DNA from 2 places in the Alterinioella sp. B-7 genome. Region 2 is predicted to be linked to the other one. Evidence: riboswitches for the same ligand, from Rfam matches in the RefSeq annotation. Region 2 holds a riboswitch; the other holds the start of a gene.
What was found. Region 2 has a riboswitch for cobalamin ahead of AC13C7_RS12790 ((2Fe-2S) ferredoxin domain-containing protein). Riboswitches for the same ligand answer to the same signal wherever they lie in the genome.
Positions count from the first base shown of each region.

Region 1 (10,247 bases), on a different contig from region 2:
AAAGCCGGTTCACCGTGGTCCCCGGCACGTCCTGTGGCAAGCCCGCCAGCAGCGCCGCCATGCGGGCCACGTTGCGGTTGTCTTCGCCCGCCTGGTTGGCATCGCCATAGATCACGTCATCGACGCTGGCCCAATCCACCTGCCTGTTGCGCGCCATCAGCACGACGATGGGATGGGCGGCCAGATCGTCGGCCCGGACCGAGGACAAGGCCCCGCCATAGCGCCCGATCGGCGTGCGTGTGGCGTCGCAGATGAATGCATCCATTGGCGTCGGACTCCCCCTTGGCTCGCGCGGTCAATAGCTGACCGCACGGTCGGGATATGGGCTTTGCCGATTCGACGCAAGGGAAATGTTACGGCTTTCGGCGCACATCGGTTTCGGCTGTAACACGCCAAGCCGACATCGCGTAGGCGCGGCCCGTCGACGGGCCGCATCCCTTCACCGCGCGTAAGGATCCTTCAACGCGGGCAGCAGCTTGCCCTCGCAAGGGCCAAACCCGATCCGGTAACCGTCGCCCTTCGCCACGCCATGCAGCTCCAGCGTATCGCCATCTTCCAGGAAACTCCGCTCCTCGCCTGTCTCCAGCGTCACCGGCTCCTTGCCGCCCCAACTCAGCTCCAACAGCGACCCGCGCTGCGATGCCTCAGGGCCGGAGATGGTGCCGGAGCCCAAGAGATCGCCCACCCGCATCGGGCAGCCGCTGGTCGTGTGATGCGCCAGTTGCTGCGCGGCGGAGTAATACATCTGGCTGTAATTCGTGCGCGCGATGGTGCTGGCCGCCTTGCCCTCGGGGGTGAGCGTCACGGCGAGGTCGATGTCATAGAGCATCGGGCCCGCGTCCTTCAGATGCGGCAACAACTCCTTCTCGCGCTCGGGCGTGTCGCAGCGGAACGGTTCCAGAGCCGCCGCCGTCACGATCCAGGGGCTGATCGTGGTCGCCGTCGCCTTGGCCTGGAACGGCCCCAGAGGCTGGTATTCCCAGGCCTGGATGTCGCGCGCCGACCAATCGTTGAGCAGCACATAGCCGAAGATCATCGCATCAGCCTCGGCGACCGTCACCGGCCCTTGCGAGGGCGTGCCGACAATCGCGCCCATCTCAAGCTCAAGGTCGAAGCGTTTGCAGGGCGCCCAGATCGGGGCCTCCATGTCGGGGCCTTTCAACTGGCCCCAGGGGCGGCGCACATCGGTGCCCGACACAACCACCGAGGACGCGCGCCCGTTATAGCCGATGGGGATATGCAGCCAGTTCGGCGGCAGCGCGTTTTCCGCGCCCCGGAACATGGTGCCGACATTCACCGCGTGGTTCTTGCCAGCGTAGAAATCGGTGTATTCGGCGACATCGAAGGGCATGTGCATCGTGGCATCCGCCATCGGCACCAGGAAAGGCTCGGCCCGGCGATCCATGCCGGTCTTCTCGCCCAACAGCACGATCAGCGCCTGCCGGAACCCCTGCCAAGCCTCGGACCCGAGCGCCATGAAGGCGTTCCAGGACGGCTTGGTAAAGACCGGCGGATCACCCGCCGACAGCACACCCTCGGCCTCAAGCGCCTGCACGTCGAGGATGAAATCGCCAATGGCCACGCCGCAGCGCGGCCCCTTGCCCTCGGTGGAAAACACGCCATAAGGCAGGTTGTTCAGCGGAAAGTCGCAGTCGGGCGCATTGGCGCTCTCGACCCAGGAACGGCGCAGGTCACTCATCTCGATACTCCTTCAGTCGGCATCAGGCTGGTTTTCGGGCCGCGCGGCGTCGAAGGCCGACAGGGCCAGCGCGCGGGATTCGATCTCGGTCAGGCGGGTCAGCGGGGCCAGGTCGACGCCCCACCGATGCGCGTTGTAAAGCTGCGGGATCAGGCAGATATCGGCCCAGGTCGGGCGGTCGCCAAAGCAGAAATCACCCGTCGGCGCGATCATCTGCTGAAACGCGGCCAGGTTTCGCGTCATGAAATGCACCATCCAGGCGATCCCGCCCTCGGCATCCGCGCCGTATTCCCGTTTCAGGTGACCGACGACGCCCACATTCGTCACCGGCTGCGTATCCATCGCAATGACATGGGCCGCGGCCAGCATCCGGGCGCGCGCCAGCGGATCCTCCGGGACCAGCGAGGGGCTTGGATAGGACGCCTCCAGCCAATCCAGGATCGCCATCGACTGGGTCAGTTCGGTGCCATCCTCCAGCACGAGCGTTGGCACGAAACCTGCGGGGTTATGCACCAGATAGTCCGGCGCGCTCTGCTCGCCCTTGACCAGGTGGACAGGAATACTCTCCCAGTCCAGCCCCTTCAGGCCAAGCGCGATGCGCACCCGGTAGGAACAGGAAGATCGCCAATAGGTGTAGAGTTTCATCGGTCCCGGTCCCGTCGCGTTTCGCCACAGCTTACCCAAGCCATGGGGCCGGGTCGAACGGCTTTTCCGTCACCCACCCCAATAGGCCTGCGCCGAGGGCACGCGTCCGAATTCTAGGTGGAAATCATCCAGTTGCGGCGGGTCGATCCCGGCCTCCAGCACCATGGTATGGGCCTGCCCGCGATGGTGGATCTGGTGCTGCACCAGATGCAGGATCAGCGCGCCGACCTCCTCCTGCACGGGTCCGTCCTGCCGTTCCGTGGTGCGGGTCTGGGTCAGGGTCTCCTCGGTCAGGTCGCTGCAGAACCGCGCGAACCGCAGATCGACATCGGCCTGCGCGCGGGCCAGGTCCGCGACCTGCGCAATCCCCTCCCGCTCATAGACCGACCGCCCGCGCCCGCCCGCCTCCAGCGCATCGACATAGTAGAGGTCGACCTCGTGGATATGGTTAAGCGTTTCGCGCAGCGACGGGAAGAAACCGGGGCGCGGCGCGGCGAACTCGGCCGCGCTCATCCCCGCGATGGCCCCGTAAAGCGTCGCGTTGGCCCAGGCATTGTTCAACGCCATGGTTCGGTAGGGGTTCGGTGTCATCGGCGCGGTCCTCGTCTTCGTGGCGCTTATCCGCCCCGATTTTGTAACCGTCAACCGATCAGCGGGCGGTGGCCAGGATCGCGTCGAGGTCCAGGTGCCGCGCCATGTGCTCGGCCAGATCGTCCAGCACCGCATCGACGCCTGCGCCGTAGCTGGCCGCGCCCGCAACCGCGCCGAACCCTTCCAGGTAGGCCCGCCGGAACGTATCGCTTGCGAAAAGCCCGTGCAGATAGGTGCCCTGAATCTCCCCGTAGAGGGTCGAGGCCCCCTCGGGCCGGTCACCCACATGCGCGAAGGGCCGCGCCCGATCAGGGCCGTCGCTCTGCCCGATATGGATCTCGTAGCCCGAGACCTCCTGCCCGGTGAAGACATGCCGCGCCGTCACCCGCTCCAGGCTCTTGTCGCGCGACATAACCGTTTCGATGCCAAGAAGCCCCAGCCCCTCGGTGCTGCCCGGCGGCCCCTCGATCCCCTCGGGGTCGTGAATGGCGGTGCCAAGCATCTGGTAGCCGCCGCAGAGCCCGAGCACATGCCCGCCGCGCCTGATATGGGCGGCAAGGTCCACGTCCCACCCCTCGCTGCGCAGGTAAGCCAGGTCGGCGCGGGTGGATTTCGTGCCCGGCAGGATCACCAGGTCGGTATCGCCGGGGATCGCCTGCCCCGCCCGGATCATGGTCAGCGACACGCCCGGCTCCTGCGCCAGCGGGTCGAGATCGTCGAAATTCGCGATGCGCTCGAAGGTCAGGCAGGCGATCTTGAGGCCTTGCCCCGCGCTCCTGCCCCGCAGGTCCAGCGCATCCTCGGCGGGCAGCCTGGCGGCCTCCGCGAAAAAGGGCAGGACACCGAAGCCGCGCCAGCCGGTCTGTGCCTCGATCAGCCTGTAGCCGTCGTCGAAAAGGCTCACATCGCCGCGGAACTTGTTGATCAGGAACCCCGCGATCATGTCGGCATCGCCCGGATCCAGCACCGCCTGCGTGCCGACGATCTGCGCGATCACCCCGCCCCGGTCGATATCGCCTGCCAGGATAACGGGGACATCCGCGGCCCGCGCAAAGCCCATATTGGCGATGTCGCCCGCCCGCAGGTTGACCTCCGCCGGACTGCCGGCACCTTCGACGATCACCAGGTCATGCGCCGCCTTGAGACGCCCGAAGCTCTCCAGCACGCGGGGCAACAGGCGCGGCTTGAGATCGGCATAGTCGCGCGCCTTCACCGTGGTCAGCCGCCGCCCGTGTACCACGACCTGCGCGCCGATCTCCGATTCGGGCTTGAGCAGGATCGGGTTCATATCCGTCACCGGCTCCAGACCCGCCGCCTGCGCCTGCAACGCCTGCGCACGCCCGATCTCGCCGCCATCTACCGTGACGGCGGCATTGTTCGACATGTTCTGCGGCTTGAACGGGGCCACCGACAGCCCCCGCCTGCGCGCGGCCCGACAGAGCCCCGCCACCAGCAGCGACTTGCCCACATTCGAGCCCGCCCCCTGGATCATCAGGGCCGTCACCTTGCACACCCCGCTCGGCCCCGAGAGGGCGGGGTAAGCGCGGCGGCAGGAGCGCGGGGACAAGACCCTGCCCCGCAGGATCGAGGCTGACAGGAAATGATGAACAAATCCCTACCATCTTCCTGGCGGCAAATACTCACGCCCCGCCCCCTGCCGCGCGCACGAGATCGGCGGGCAGGAACGCCTCCACAGCCGCGCTTGCGATCACCGTGATCGAGCCACTGTCCGGGTTGGTGACGTTCAAACCGCCATGGACGGCACGCACCGAAACCTTACCGCGCGGCAACCCGTCGCGCAGCGCGTCACAATCCACCGCGTCCGGCGCCTGCACGCCGACCGTGACCCGCACCTCCATCGCCGCATGGTCGATCCCGAGCGCCTCGAATAGCGGGATCGAGGAGTGCCGGATCGCATCCTCGATCGCACGGGCCGCCGCCTTGGTGTAGTCCCGCCCGTAGAGATCGTTGCCCATCCCCATCTCGATGATGAACCGCTGCATCACGCGCCCTCCCGGTCGAAGGAGACCGAGATCGCGGCATTGGCGATCACCGTCGGGGCGCCATCCGGACGCGGCATGTCCAGCCCGCCCTCGACGATGCGCAGATCGACATGGCCATATGGAAATACCGCCGCGACCCGGTCCCGATCGACACGCGACGGCGCAGCGACACCGATCTCGACGGTGATCCGCATCTCGGATTTCTCGCGCCCGAACAGGCCGGCGAGGTTGATCGAGTTGTGCCACAGCGCATCCCGAACCGCCCGAATGGCGGCCTCGGTGTAATCCTGCCGGCGCAGGCTGGTACCCATGCCGAACTCGGTCAGAAGCCGCGGACCGGTCATGAAAGGACTCGCAGCAGAGGACAAACGCACAATCTTGGAGGCAGCCCCCGTGACAGATGTCGGAGCCTCCGGCGGAGGTATTTCGAGCAAAATGAAAGCATGGATGCACAAGAGACACGCCACGCCCAGTGCTGACAGATCAGGTTAGGCGCGGCGCTTTCACTTTGCGCGGTCATCGGGACCTCTCCCTGTACCGCTTCACCACCCTGGCAGGCAAATCCTAACAAACCATTGCTTTCATTTTGCTGAAAATACCTCGGGGTCCGGGGCAGAGCCCCGGCGGGTCGGATTGCCGAAGGCAATTCGAAGCCAAAGTCAAAACTCCACCCCCTTCTGCCCCTTGATCCCGGACCGGAACGGGTGCTTGACCAATGTCATCTCGGTCACAAGGTCAGCCAGGTCGATCAGGTCGTCCTTGGCGTTCCGACCGGTCAGCACCACATGCGTCATCTCGGGTTTTTCCTCCGCCAGGAACCGCACGACCTCGGCCAGATCGAGGTAGTCATAACGCAGCGCGATGTTGATCTCGTCCAGCAGCACCATCCGAATCGCGGGATCGCGGATCAGCTCCTTCGCCTTCTCCCACCCTTTCTCCGCCATCTCGATATCGCGGGTCTTGTCCTGGGTTTCCCAGGTGAAGCCCTCGCCCATCGCGTGAAACTGGCACAGATCGCTGAAATTGCCCTCCAGCAGCCGCCGCTCGCCGGTATCCCAGGCCCCCTTGATGAACTGCACCACGGCGCAGGGCATCCCATGCGCGATGCAGCGCAGGATCATGCCGAACCCGGAGGAGGACTTGCCCTTGCCCGGTCCGGTATGCACGATGATCAGCCCCTTCTCACCCTCCTTCTTCGCCATGATCTTGTCGCGCGCGGCCTTCTTCTTGGCCATCTTCTGCGCATGGCGGTCTTCGTCGGAAAGCGGTGTGTCGGTCATCTGGCGTCATCCTCATGCTTGACAAAGGGCTCGGTGATGGAGCAGGTGCGTAGCCGTGCTGGTTCCTGTCTTAGGACAGGCGAAGAGGGAATGCGACAGGCTTTGCGACCGATCACCGGTGGAAAGCCGCAAGCGCAGCCGCCCCCGCGACCGTGACCGGAGAATGGCCCCCGTATCCCACTGGCATCGACCGGGAAGGGTGAGGGGTCGCCGGGGCATCGCTCCGATATCCGCAAGCCGGGAGACCTGCCAGCACGGGACGGATGGATGAAGACCGCGCGAACGGGGTGTTTCGGGCTGGCTTTGGGGGCATGTGGCCAATTCGCCCCCGGCTGGCTTTTCCCCTTTTCCCGCATCGACCAAAGGGGGCCCGCGCATGGCTCAGGTGACACTCACGGTCTGCACGACCTGCCGCAAGACGGTGGATGGTACCCGCGTGGCCGAGGAGCCGCGCCCGGGCCTGCGCCTCTATGAGGCCCTCCGCGCCGCCGACCTGCCCGAAGGCGTGCGCGTGATCGGCAATGAATGCCTCTCCGCCTGCGACAATGGTTGCTCGCTGGTGCTGTCGGGTGGGCCCGAACGCTGGACCTATATCTACAGCCATCTCGATCCCGACGCCCATGTCGACGAGATCCTCCAGGGCACCGCGGCCTATGCCGCTACGCCGGACGGCATCGTCCCCTGGCGCGAACGCCCCGTCATCTTCCGCAAGCAAAGCCTTGCCCGTATCCCCCCGCAAAAGGACTGAGCCGATGTCTGAGCTTTCCAAGATCCCCGTCACCGTCATCACCGGCTTTCTGGGCGCGGGCAAGACCACGCTCATCCGCCACCTGATGGCGAACCCGCAGGGCAAGCGTCTGGCGGTCCTGGTCAACGAATTCGGCACGGCGGGCGTCGATGGCGATATCCTGAAATCCTGCGCCGATGAAAACTGCCCCGAGAATAACATCGTGGAGCTTGCCAATGGCTGCATCTGCTGCACCGTGGCCGATGATTTCATCCCCACGATCCAGGCGCTGATGGCCCTGCCGGAGACGCCCGAGCACATCCTTATCGAGACGAGCGGTTTGGCCCTGCCCAAACCGCTGCTCAAGGCCTTCGACTGGCCCGCGATCCGCAGCCGCATCACCGTCGACGGCGTCATCGCGCTGGCCGATGCCGAGGCCGTGGCGGCGGGCCGCTTCGCCCCGGATGTGGACGCCGTGCAAAAGCAGCGTGAGGCCGATGACAGCCTCGATCACGACACACCGCTTGGCGAGGTGTTCGAGGATCAGATCTCCTGCGCCGATATCATCCTGCTCTCCAAGGCCGATCTGGCCGGCGCGGACGGGCTGGCCAAGGCGAAAGCCGTGATCGAAGCCGAGATGCCGCGCAAGGTGCCGCTGATCGCCATGACGGAAGGCGTCATCGACCCGCGCGTCGTGCTTGGCCTGGGCGCGGCGGCCGAGGACGATCTGGATGCCCGCCCAAGCCATCATGACGGCGCGGATGACCATGAACATGACGATTTCGACAGCGTCGTGATCGAGCTGGATGAGGTAGAGAACCCCAAGGCGCTTGAGGCCGCGATCCTGCGGCTGGCGCGCGAGCAAGGGGCGCTCAGGGTCAAGGGGTATATCGCGGTGACAGGCAAACCGATGCGGATGTTGGTGCAAGCCGTGGGGGAGAGGTTGCGCACGCAGTATGACCGGCCCTGGGGCGAGACGCCCCGCCGCTCGCAGCTGGTGGTGATCGGCGAGCATGACAATATCGACGCCGCAAGGATTCGCGCTGTTCTGGAGGGCTAGATAGTGCCACACCGTTTGCCCCACGCGCCCAAAACGATGCGTCGACGCATCGTTGTCACCGGGCGTCGATGCCCGGTCGCGCGCCAGGCGATGGGGCTGCGCTAATGCACGTCGTCTTTCGCGAAAGCCATGGGTTGGAGGAGACCGACACGCCGCAGGATCTGGGCCAGAGCCCGGCCGATCTGGTGGTGCTGTCCTTCTCCGATTCCGACCTCGGGGCTTTCGCGGCAGGTTATCACCGGGCGCGAGCCAATGGGTTCGACCCCACGCTGCGCCTGGCCAACCTGGTGGCGCTGAAACACCCCCTTTCGGTCGATACCTATGCCGAACAGACCCTGGCCGGGGCCAAGGCGGTCCTCGTCAAGCTTATCGGCGGCGAGAGCTACTGGCCCTACGGCCTGGCCACCCTGCGCGAGATCGCCGACACCACCGGAATGGCGCTGGCGGTGCTGCCCGCCGATGGCAGGCCGGATGCGCGGCTGGACGAGATCTCCACCCTGCCCGTCTCCACCCTGCGGCGGCTGCAGCATCTTTGCGACGCGGGCGGCGCGATTGCGGCCCATGCGGCGCTGGCGCAGCTGGCACTGGCGGGCGGCATGTATTGCGGGCCGGTGATCGGTGAGAAGACCGTGCCGGATTTCGGGTATTACCACCCGGACACGGGCGCCACCCAGACCGCCCCCGCATCGGACCGGCCGCGCGTTCTCGTCAGTTTCTACCGCTCCTACCTGACCGCCGCCGATACCGAGCCGGTCGATGCCCTGATCCGCGCGCTTGAGGCCGGGGGCTTTGACGCCATCGGCCTCTTTGCCAATTCACTGAAGAACCCCGCCGCCGCCGACTGGATCCGCGCGCAGGCCGCCGACCACGCCCCGGCGGCCATCGTCAACGCCACCGCCTTTTCCGCGCAAGGTGCGGATGGCGCGCCCTCGCCGCTCAATGCCAGCGGCTGCCCGGTCTTCCAGGTCGCGCTGTCCACCGCGCGCCGCAAGGAATGGGTCGAGGCCGAGCGCGGGCTGTCGCCTGCCGATCTCGCCATGCATGTGGTGCTGCCCGAGGTCGATGGCCGGATCTTCGCCGGTGTCGCCAGTTTCAAACAGCCGGGGCGCAAGGATCCCGAGCTGGAATACTCCCGCTTCGCCCACCGCGCCGATGCGGGGCGGATCGCGGCGGTGGTGGCGCGTGTGGCCGCCTGGCACCGCCTCGCCACGACAGCGCCCGAGGAGAAACGCCTCGCCGTGGTTCTCTCGACCTATCCCGGCCGCGAATGGAACCTGGCCCACGCCGTCGGCCTCGACGCTTTGGCCTCGACCGACGCGTTGCTGAACGCGCTGGCGGAGGAGGGTCATGACACCGGCACCCGCCCCGAACTGGGCAAGGCCCTGCTGGACAGGTACATCTCCTGGCCCGTCGCGGAATACCGGGCGGCCCTCGCCCGTCTGCCGGACGCCATGCGCGAAGACCTCAGCGCCGCCTGGGGCGCCCCGGAAACCGATCTGGCCTGCAAGGACGGCGCGTTCCACTTCGCTGCGCTGCAAAGCGGCAAGACCACCATCGCCCTGCAACCCGAACGCGGCGACGTGGCGGCCCGCGACGACGAGTACCACGACCTCGCCCGCACGCCCTGCCATGGCTATGTCGCCTTCTACCTGTGGCTGACCGCGCGCACCGACGCCCTCATCCATGTCGGCGCGCATGGCACGCTGGAATGGCTGCCGGGCAAATCCGTGGCCCTCAGCGACACCTGCTGGCCCGAGGCCCTGACCGGCCCGCTTCCCGTGATCTACCCCTTCATCGTCAACGATCCTGGCGAGGCCGCGCAGGCCAAGCGCCGCATCGGCGCGGTCACCATCGGCCATCTGCCGCCGCCCCTGGCCGAGACCACCCTGCCCGCGAACATGGGACGTCTCGAACATTTGCTTGACGAATACTCCACCGCCGACGGGCTGGACCCCGCCCGCCGCGACCGGCTGATCGAAGACATCCGCGACGAGGCGCGCGGCACGGGGGTCGAGTCCGATCTGGGGCTCGATGCCGCCGCCTGCCCGGCAGAGGCCATCACCCGCATCGACCGTTTCGTCTGCGACATCAAGGAAAGCCAGTATGGCGACGGGCTGCACATCTTCGGCACCGGCGATTGCGGGGCCGAGGAACGCGCCGGGTTGCGCGCCGCGCTGATGGGTCGGCTGGTCGCCCCCGGCCCCTCCGGCTCACCCTACCGGGGCCGTTCGGATGTGCTGCC
Region 1 covers NZ_JBSXNT010000031.1:205,203-215,449, forward strand. Annotated here, with positions in the region: gene pcaF (3-oxoadipyl-CoA thiolase) at 1-265, opposite strand, end outside; gene fahA (fumarylacetoacetase) at 440-1,699, opposite strand; gene maiA (maleylacetoacetate isomerase) at 1,712-2,344, opposite strand; gene AC13C7_RS09320 (DinB family protein) at 2,414-2,935, opposite strand; gene AC13C7_RS09325 (cobyric acid synthase) at 2,994-4,439, opposite strand; gene AC13C7_RS09330 (Lin0512 family protein) at 4,576-4,938, opposite strand; gene AC13C7_RS09335 (Lin0512 family protein) at 4,938-5,282, opposite strand; gene cobO (cob(I)yrinic acid a,c-diamide adenosyltransferase) at 5,598-6,218, opposite strand; cobalamin riboswitch at 6,261-6,486, shown strand; gene AC13C7_RS09345 (DUF1636 family protein) at 6,595-6,966, shown strand; gene cobW (cobalamin biosynthesis protein CobW) at 6,971-8,005, shown strand; gene cobN (cobaltochelatase subunit CobN) at 8,110-10,247, shown strand, end outside.
Region 1: linked by a shared signal. The riboswitch ahead of AC13C7_RS09345 (DUF1636 family protein) and the one ahead of AC13C7_RS12790 ((2Fe-2S) ferredoxin domain-containing protein) in region 2 are both predicted to bind cobalamin.

Region 2 (10,247 bases):
CTGTCCGTCAATAGGGTTGGCCGGCCCTTCGGGACAGAAAAGGGCCGGCCGGACGATCCGGGAGGGGGGACAGGGAGAAACGGATCGTCGTCTGGGGTAGGGAAATTCCCTAAGCACGGGGTGGCGCGGTCATCGCGCCTCTACAATCAATTGGGCCTGGCAAAGCGCAGGCGAATAGGTGCCGACCCAGATGTCATACGTGCCGGAACCGGCCTGGGGCAGGCGGAGGGACGGCTGCAATGCTCCGCCGGTGTCGTCATCGAAAAACCATGTCGCATTGGCCGTGTTGACCAGAAGCGTGGTGTCGCAGGCGCTCTCGACCCGAAGGTTGAGGTCGGCCCCCTGCACGGACTGGTAATTCAGCTCGAAATCGGGGATGGCGGCGACGAAGCCGGTGCCCGGAACCGGGCAACCGCTCAGGTTGGCGCGGCCACCGGCGACCACGTCATAGCGCTGCGGGGCGCGAAATTGCTGCTCCGAGCCTGAAATATTGGCGCGGGCATCATACTGCCAGGTGGGGCAATCGGCCCGGGCCGCGCCTGCCGTGAGGGAAACGGCAAGCGCGAGGGGGGCGGCGAGGGTCAAGGCCAGAGCGCGGAGTGTCATCGGATCTGTCCTTTCTTCATCTGGCCGCAAGAGGCGGCGTTGGGGGGAGGGCGCTGGTCTCTTGCGTCCGGTGCGTATCGTTATGCCATCCTATTTAAGTGTTGTAAACACACTAACAAGAGGCAAGGGTAGAAAACCGAGAAATTTCCTGATAGATGTTTGAAATCGTTTGTTTCTTTTTTTCACATTTCCAACGCCTCCGTGATGCCATGCTGCCGCAACCCATTGGTAAACAACTGGTTTCCACACCAGTGAAGGGCTGGATTTTTCAGCATCCGCAGGGCTTGATGTTCTGAGATGGCCGAGAGATCCCGAATCTTCATCTCCTACTCCCACAAGGACCGGGAGCGCGCAGATTTCCTGTGCGACGCGCTGCGTGAGCGGGGCCATCCCGTCCTGATCGACCGCGAGGGGATCTTCGAGGCCGAACATATCAGCGCCCGCATCCGCGAGATGATCCAGGGCTCGGACGTGGTGGTGCCGGTGCTTGGCCCCAACTGGATCGAGAGCCCCGCCTGCCGGATGGAGATGCACCTGGCGCTGGAGCTCAACAAGCGCCTCCTGCCCGCCGCCTTCGAGGATGTCGGCCCGATCCTTCCCGACGAGATCCGCGAGATCAACTATGTCCGCTTCTACGGGCGCGGCGGCGACCGGGAGAATGCGCTGAACCGACTCGACCGGGCGCTGGATCGCGATATCGCCTGGGTGCGTGACCATACGCGATACGGCGAACTGGCCAGCCGGTGGGCCAGCGGCGCGGGGCTGGAGCCGCGCGGGCGCGAACTCAAGGACATGCAGCGCTGGATCGAGCGGCGCCCGCGCGATGCGCCCGAACCCACCGAGGAACAGCGCGCCTATCTGCGGGCAGGCCAGCGCCACCGCAAGATCACAAGATGGGTCAGCAGCTTCACCATCGGCGCGCTCAGCATGGCGGCGATGATCATCGGCTTTTTCTGGCTGTCGAACCGGCAATGCGAAAGCATGCGGGATTGGGCCAGCGAGGCGGAAACGCTGGAGCCTGTCGCCGCGATCCGCCTGATGCTGCCGGCCGCGGCGATGTCGCTCTGCCGCGCCGACGATGCCTGGCTGCAAGTATTGGGAGAGCTTGGCCGCGCCGTGCAGGGCCAGCGCCTGCGCGCCATGATCACGCTGCCCGACACCCATGCGCAATTCATCGACTTCCTGCCCGGATCGGGGCAGGTGATCACGGGCGGCCTGGACGGCCATGCAATGCTCTATGATCCCGCGACGGGCGCGGCGATGGCCGATGGTCCGGCCATGCCCGACAGGGACGTGGCCCCGCGCGTGCTGCTGGACCAGGGCCTGTTCCTGGCGCTGCACGACACCCGCGCCACGGTCTGGAACCCCGAAACCCGTTCCGTGTTGGGGATGCCCTATCGCGGGGCCGCGCGGGTGCTGGCGGCCACGCTCAGCCCCGATCGCGATACGCTGGTGGTGGCGACGGCGGCGAACCAGCTGCGGTTCCATTCGCTGATCTCGGGCCGTGCGCTGCGCGAACCGCTGGACCTCGGCGATGATATCACCGCGCTCTCCTTCGTGCCCGACAGCGCCCGCGTGGTGGTCGCGGCGGGCCCGGCATTGCGCGTGATCGACCTGGTCCCGGCGCTGGACGGGCGGTCCGCGGGGCTGGAGCATGTGCTGCCGATGCCGGGGCCGGTGACGACGCTGTCGGTCTCGGCCGATGGCAGCACGGTCGCGGCGGCATCGGGCAACCAGGTCGGGGCCTGGGACCTGACCACATTCGATGAGCTTCTGACCCCGAGCGCGCTCTATCTCGGCGGCGTCAACATCCTCGGCCTCGGCCTCTCGCCCGACGGGCTGCGCATGGTGGTGGGGGCCGATGACAACCGCGCGCGGGTGCATGACGTGCCGACGGGCAAGATCCTCCTCAACCTCCTGGGCCACCGCGATCCGGTGCAGACGGTGCGGTTTTCGCCGCGTGGCGATCTCGTGCTGACCCATGATGCGGCGGGGGTGATGCGGCTTTTCGATGTCTCCACCGGCCTGCTGGTGCCGACGATCCCGAACCAGATGGTCGAGGCGGTGATTTCCGCGACCGAGGCCGGGGCCAATGCCTCGCGCGCGGAACTGGAGGGGACGGGGATCCGGATCTCGGTCCTGCCGAACCAGGAAAACGTGCTGGCGCTGCGCCACGAGGGCGACGGCGCGCCGCCCTTCTACAACAACCGCCTGCTGCATGAGGGGTTCGTCACGTCGATGGCGCTGTCGTCGGATGAAAGGCTCTTGGTCACCGGCGCCGATGACGGGCAGGTGCGGGTCTGGGACACGCAGACCGGGCTGCAGCTTTACCAGTTTTCGCATTCACGCGACGCGCTGGTGCCCTTCGTCGGGGCCGATTTCACGCCCGAGGGCGATCACATCGTGTCCTGGGACAGCAATGAGGTGCGCCAGGTCTGGGCGATCGAGCCGTTGCAGGGCGACCTCTTCCAGACCGCCTGCCGCCTCTTGCCCTTCCAGGACGGCGTGCGCAGCGTCGAGGCCGTGGATGCCGTCGCGGCAGCCGACCCGCCGCCCGACCCTTGCGACAACGTGCGGCTTTTGCCGCAATGGGGCGCGATCCTGGGGCTTGGCGGCGGCTGACCGGCCCGCCCCCCATGTCGCGTGACATGGAAAACACGACCGCATCCCCTTGCAGCCCCCTGCGGGCGCACATAGGATTCCCTCCAAGCAACCCAAACCCGAGGCAGGCCCGATGCAAGATCCCCATGAGTTTTATATGAACACGCTGGTCCCGATGGTGGTCGAACAGACCAGCCGCGGTGAACGCGCCTACGACATTTTCTCGCGCCTGCTGAAGGAACGGATCATCTTTTTGTCCGGCCCCGTGCATGACGGCATGAGTTCGCTGATCGTGGCGCAGCTTCTGCACCTGGAGGCCGAAAACCCGTCCAAGGAAATCAGCATGTATATCAACAGCCCCGGTGGCGTCGTGACCTCCGGCCTGTCGATCTATGACACGATGCAGTATATCAAGCCGAAGATCTCCACGCTGGTGGTGGGGCAAGCGGCCTCGATGGGCTCGCTGCTTCTGACGGCGGGCGAGCCGGGGATGCGCTATTCGCTTCCCAACAGCCGCATCATGGTCCACCAGCCCTCGGGCGGGTATCAGGGCCAGGCGACGGATATCATGATCCACGCCAAGGAGACCCAGAAACTCAAGGACCGGCTGAACCAGATCTATGTGAAACACACCGGCCAGAAGCTTGAGGCCGTGGTCGACGCGCTGGAACGCGACAACTTCATGGATCCCGAACAGGCCAAGGACTGGGGCCTGATCGACGAGATCGTCGAGAATCGCAGCGCGGTCGAAAGCTGATATCGGGGCGCCCTGCGTGACCCCTCGCGGATCACGCAGGCGTTAACCCCATGGCGCGCAAGACGATACATTTTCACGTTGTGGTGCGGTTTTGCCTGCTTTAGGCTTGCCCGACAGGAACGGGACGGGCGCGGCCAAGCGCCCCCGACATGACAGAGCGAAACCCGGCTAAAGGTATTTTGGACATGGCGAATTCTTCCGGCGGCGACTCGAAAAACACGCTCTATTGCAGCTTCTGCGGCAAGAGCCAGCACGAGGTGCGCAAGCTGATCGCCGGACCGACGGTGTTCATCTGCGACGAATGTGTCGAGCTGTGCATGGACATCATCCGCGAGGAGACCAAGTCGGCCGGCCTCAAATCCTCGGATGGCGTGCCCGCGCCCAAGGAGATCTGCGAAGTTCTGGACGATTACGTGATCGGCCAGATGCACGCCAAGCGGGTGCTCTCGGTCGCGGTTCACAACCACTACAAGCGCCTGAACCATGCCGGGAAATCCGAGATCGAGCTGGCGAAATCCAACATCCTGCTGATCGGCCCCACCGGCTGCGGCAAGACGCTGCTGGCGCAGACGCTCGCGCGCATCCTCGACGTTCCCTTCACCATGGCCGATGCCACGACCCTGACCGAGGCCGGTTACGTGGGCGAGGATGTCGAGAACATCATCCTCAAGCTCCTGCAGGCCAGCGAATACAATGTCGACCGGGCGCAGCGCGGCATCGTCTATATCGACGAGGTCGACAAGATCACGCGGAAATCCGACAACCCCTCGATCACCCGCGACGTGAGCGGGGAAGGGGTGCAGCAGGCGCTTCTGAAGATCATGGAAGGCACCGTCGCCTCGGTGCCGCCGCAGGGCGGGCGAAAGCATCCGCAGCAGGAATTCCTGCAGGTCGATACCACGAATATCCTGTTCATCTGCGGCGGCGCCTTCGCCGGTCTCGACAAGATCATCGCGCAGCGCGGCAAGGGCAGCGCCATGGGCTTCGGCGCCGATGTGCGCGACGACAGCAACAAGTCGGTGGGCGAGTACTTCAAGGATCTCGAACCCGAGGATTTGCTGAAATTCGGCCTGATCCCGGAATTCGTCGGCCGCCTGCCGGTGATTGCCACGCTGGAGGATCTGGACGAGGATGCGCTGGTCACCATCCTGACGCAGCCCAAGAACGCGCTGGTCAAGCAGTATCAGCGCCTGTTCGAGCTTGAGGATGCGCGGCTGAAGTTTACCGACGACGCGCTGAAAGCGATCTCCAAGCGCGCCATCGCCCGCAAGACCGGCGCACGGGGCCTGCGCTCGATCATGGAGGATATCCTGCTCGACACCATGTTCGACCTGCCCGGCACCGATGGCGTCGAAGAGGTTGTGGTGAACGAAGAGGCCGTGACCTCGGACGCGCAGCCCCTGATGATCTATGCCGAGCGCAAGAAGGACGAATCCGCCACGGCGGGGTGAGGCCCTCACTGCGATCGCGAATTGAACCGACCCTTCCGAGCCCCGTGCCCGGAAGGGTTTTTCATGGGCTGCGCAGGGGCGAATGCCGCTCGATTCCGGAATTTTTCCGCGACGTTTCGGAATCGACGCGCCATGTTCGAAACCAGTGGGTAAGTCGTAACCGCCCCCATCGGCCCGGAAAGGATGCCCCATGATCTATGCCGACATGTTCCTGCGCGGGGCGGCGATCGCCCTTGGGCTTCTGTGTGCCGCGGCGCTGATGGCGCGGCCCGAGATGCGCCGCGTCGGATGGCCGGTGACCGCCTTGATGCTGACCAAGGCCAGCTACCTGATCGGCTCGGCCCCCGGCATTGCCGATTTGCCCGATGGCTGGCGCCCGTTGCTGACGGGCGGCGCGATCCTGCTGCCGCTGGCCTTTTCCTGGCTGGTGGTCGAGATCTTCCTCGACGCCCCGCAAGACCGCTGGCCCTGGCTTGGCGTGGCGGGGGCGGGCGTGGCCCTGTCCCTGGCCAGCCTGGTCTGGCCGCCGCTGGACATCGCGCGCGGGCTGCTGCTTCTGGGCTCTATGTCTCGCTGCTCTGGCTTGGCCTGACCACGGCGCGCAACGACCTGGTGGAACATCGCCGCCGGTTCCGTCCCGGTTTCCTGGCCGCGATGGCGCTGTTGGGGGTGGCCGTCACGTCCGTGGAACTGGTCAAGGCGCAGATCGACCTGCCGCTCTTCATCTACCCGCTACAGGCCGCCGCGTTCCTGGCCCTGTCCTTTGCCTTCGCGCTCTGGGTGCTGAACCCCTCCGCCGACCTGTGCTGCGAAACCGCGCCGCGCCCGGTGCCGGAAACCCGCCGCAAGGCCGCCATCGACGCCGCGGTGATCGACGACCTCAATGCGGCGATGGCGGGCGGCATCTGGAAGCGGGAAGGGCTGACCATCGCCGCGCTCGGGGCCGAGATCGGGGTGCCGGAACATCGGCTGCGCGCCGTCATCAACCAGCGGCTCGGCTTTCGCAACTTCCCGACCTTCATCAACAGCTACCGGATCAAGTCCGCGCAGGAGGCGCTGGCCGATCCCGCGCAGGCACGTCGCACGATATTGGAGATCGCCTATGCCAGCGGCTTCGCCTCGCTCGGGCCGTTCAACAAGGCGTTTCGCGACCGGACCGGCGAAAGCCCGAGTGAGTATCGCGCGCGGCTCCTCGATTCCGCACAATCCGCGCCGGTTCCCGAAAATCACATCGCCATTTCGAAATCGGAGCGACCAAGGCCGGTCTGACCCCCAGATCAGGGACATCACCGCAACCGAATGGAGATGTCCAAGATGAAACGCACGATCCTGACCGCCGCCCTTCTGGCCCTTGTCGCGGGCCCCGCCCTGGCCGATTGGGGGCCGAGGTTTCCGCCGCATTGGCCGACACCCGAGACGCCCGCACCGGTCACCCGGCTCGACGCGCCCAAGTGATCAGCGCAACCACAGCTTCTCGCGTTTCAGGCGGTTTCGGATCGCCTGTTCGCGCCGGGGCAGGTCCGCGCGGTCAAAGAGCGCGCGGGCCTTTTCGCCCTTGCCCTGAAAGATCATGCGCCGCATCGGCTCATAGCCTTTCAGCACCTTCTTGACCCAGTTGGGCGAGGTGACCTCCTCCAGCACCTGCACCACCCGGTCGGATTCGCGGGCGTAGAGCAGTGGCAGAACCCGGTAATGGCAGGTGGTGCGCCCGTCCAGCCAGCCGGGCTCCAGCGCCTCACGCCCGCCCCCGAAGGAATGGATCACAAGCGGCAGGGCAACCTGGTCAAGCCACGGGTCCATGACCTGGCAGACCAGTTCCTCGGGCGGGTTGTCGCGGATCTCCAGCGCGTAATGCAGGAAACGTTCGCCGAATACGTGCGGGCAGGTGTAGTAGAAGAACCCGGCGTTGAAATAGAGGTAGCGGCGCCAGTATTCATCGGGCTGGCTTTCATCCAGCGAGCTGTTGAAATCCAGCCCGAACCGATCATAGAGCGATTTCCAGATCGCCCCGTAGCCCGGCCCGTAAAGCTCGATCTGCGGCCAGGTGCCTTCCACCTTCAGCGAGGCGGAGGGGCGGTCGAAATCGAAGGGCACCTGCGCGATGTCGTCCAGCACCAGCGTATCGGTATCGAAGAACACGAAAGGCTCGCCCTTGGGCAGGGCCGTCAGCATCTCGATCTTGTTGCCATAGGGGTAGTCCTGCCCGAAATGGCGCGCCTCGAAGGGCACGATCTCGACCTTGAGCCGCTCCAGCAGCGCGCGCACCTCACCGTCGCCCATCTTCGGGTTGCCGGACCATTTCGGCCCCGGCTGCGGCTCGGCGACGAAAAGCCTGCCCTTGAATTTCGGATTGGCGGCGCGAAACGAGGCTGCGAAAAGCGCCGCCTCATATTGCAGCCGCCCGTTCTGGCCGACGACGACGACGTTGAAATCCTTGCGGTTTGCCATGCTGCCCGGCCCGTTCTGCCTTGTGCTTTTGCGCCACTCTACCCGTGCGGGCGCGCGCAATCCACGCCAAATCGGGGCCGATTGCGCCTTGACCCGGCGGCCCAAATCGCGTGTTGTCGCCCGCGATGGTTTCCCGGCGGTTGAGCGTGCCGCAGGGGATGAAAAGGGAATACGGTGAGGAGGAGCCAAAGCGCGCCGAATCCGTAACTGCCCCCGCAACTGTAAGCGGCGAGCGCGGCCAGATATGCCACTGGAGGAGATCTCCGGGAAGGTTGGCCCCGCGCGACTACCCGCGAAGTCAGGAGACCTGCCATCACCTGGTTGAAACGTTTCGGGCGGGGTGCCCGGGGGAGACAGTCGATGGCGATCCAGTTGCTTTCCTGTTTGCGCGCAGCGCCCCGTTGGGGTGCAGGATGCAGGCAACGCTTTATCTGATCTCTCAGGCTTATGTCAGCGCCGGACGGCTGGCGCGGATGAGCGGGAGATTGCTGGCCGAAACGCCGGGCAAGGCCGCTGTCGTGCGGCTGGAACGCGAGGGCGCGGGGCTGTGGCGCGCGCTGGATGACCTCGCGGGGCAGGGCGCGCGCGAGATCACGCTGCGCCCGCTCGGCCTGCCGATGTCGCAAAGCCTCTTGGCCTGGCTGCCGGGGGCGGCGGGGGAATGGCTGTCGCGGGCCGAAAACGCGGGCGTGACGCTCTTCATGGCCGAGGACGCGGCGGCGGATGAGGCGGTGCTGACAAGCATCGCAACCGCCAAACCGTCCCGCGTCGCCATCCCGCCCGACCCGCAAGGCGCAAGGGGCAAGGGCTGGGACGCGCCGCCCGCGCATCGCCACCATATCCTTGTCTGCACCGGCCCGCGCTGCCACCTGCGCGATGCGCCGGATCTCGCCGCGCTGCTGAAATCCGAGATCGGGCGCGCGGGGCTGGATCGCGATTGCCTCGTCACCACCACGGGCTGCCTCTTCCCCTGCAATGCGGGGCCGTCCCTTGTCGTCTATCCGCAAGGCGACTGGTTCTCGCTGCCCGATGCCGATGCCGTGCGCGCCTTCGTCCAGACCGTTCTGCGCGGCGGCGCACTCCTTCCCCGATACCAGACCTTCAGCCGGAAAGACTGCCATGAACCCGTTTAAACCCACCCTCCTGATCGCCGCCATGCTGGCCGCACCCACGCTTGCGCAGGAAGCCGTGGTGCAAAGCTGCGGCGGCACATTCGCCTATGACACCGCCCCCACCCGCGCCATCACGCTGAACCAGCAGGCGACCGAGGTGATGCTGGCGCTTGGGCTCGAACGCTCCATGGTCGGCACCGCCTATATGGACGACGCGATCCTGCCGCAGTGGCTGCGCGCCTATGACTCTGTCCCGGTCCTCTCCGAGCGCTACCCGGCGCGCGAGGTGGTGCTGTCGGCGGAGCCCGATTTCCTCTTCGCGGGGTTCGGCTCGGCCTGGTCCGAGGACAACCTGGGCGCCGAGGCGGAATGGCATGACCTTGGCATCGGCACCTATCTTGTCGCGGCCTCCTGCGATGCCACCCATCCGCAGGATCAGCGCCTGACCACGCAACCGATCCTGACCGATATCGCGGTGATCGGCGACATTTTCGGGGTCGAGGAACGCGCCGCCACGCTGATCGAACAGGTCGAGGCGCGGCTCTCCGAGGCGGCGCTGGCGCAGGCGGGGCGCGGGAGAAGCGCCTTCATCTATGACAGCGGCGACGCGGTGCCCTATTCCATCGGCTGTTGCGGCGGGCCGGGTCTGCTGGTGGAAACCGTGGGCCTGACCAATATCGCGGGCGATCTGGAAGGGCGGTGGGTCGACCTGGCCTGGGAGGCCGTGGTCGCCGCCGACCCGGATGTGATTGTGCTGATCGAGGCCGATTGGTCCTCGGCCGCCGAGAAACGCGAATACATGGAGGCCGACCCGGTCCTGTCGGAGCTGTCCGCCGTGCAAGCGGGCCGTTTCGTCACCATCCCCTTTTCGCAAACCGTCTTGGGGATGCAATTCGCCGATGGGCTGGACAACCTCTCGGCGCAGCTCGACGCGCTGAATTAGGGCCATGAGCCGCCGCGCGATCATACCGGGCCTGGTGCTTGTGCTGCTGCTGATTGCGATGCTGGCGGGCGTGTTTTTCGGCACCGCCGAGGCAACATGGGCCAACCGGATCGCGGCGCTGATGCGGGCCGAGGCCGCGCCGCGCAGCCTTGGCCTCATCTTGTGGGAATGGCGGATGCCGCGCGTCATCGCGGTGGCGCTGGTCGGCGGGGGGCTGGCGCTGGCGGGCGTGCTGATGCAGACCGTGCTGCACAACCCGTTGGCCGATCCTTACCTGATGGGCCTGTCCTCGGGGGCATCGGCGGCAGCAGTCGGCGCGATCCTGTGGC
Region 2 covers NZ_JBSXNT010000033.1:171,612-181,858, forward strand. Annotated here, with positions in the region: gene AC13C7_RS12745 (hypothetical protein) at 130-606, opposite strand; gene AC13C7_RS12750 (hypothetical protein) at 762-902, shown strand; gene AC13C7_RS12755 (toll/interleukin-1 receptor domain-containing protein) at 904-3,228, shown strand; gene AC13C7_RS12760 (ATP-dependent Clp protease proteolytic subunit) at 3,341-3,964, shown strand; gene clpX (ATP-dependent Clp protease ATP-binding subunit ClpX) at 4,150-5,415, shown strand; gene AC13C7_RS12770 (hypothetical protein) at 5,606-6,007, shown strand; gene AC13C7_RS12775 (helix-turn-helix domain-containing protein) at 6,028-6,684, shown strand; gene AC13C7_RS12780 (hypothetical protein) at 6,730-6,870, shown strand; gene AC13C7_RS12785 (hypothetical protein) at 6,871-7,863, opposite strand; cobalamin riboswitch at 7,973-8,192, shown strand; gene AC13C7_RS12790 ((2Fe-2S) ferredoxin domain-containing protein) at 8,277-8,996, shown strand; gene AC13C7_RS12795 (ABC transporter substrate-binding protein) at 8,983-9,918, shown strand; gene AC13C7_RS12800 (FecCD family ABC transporter permease) at 9,923-10,247, shown strand, end outside.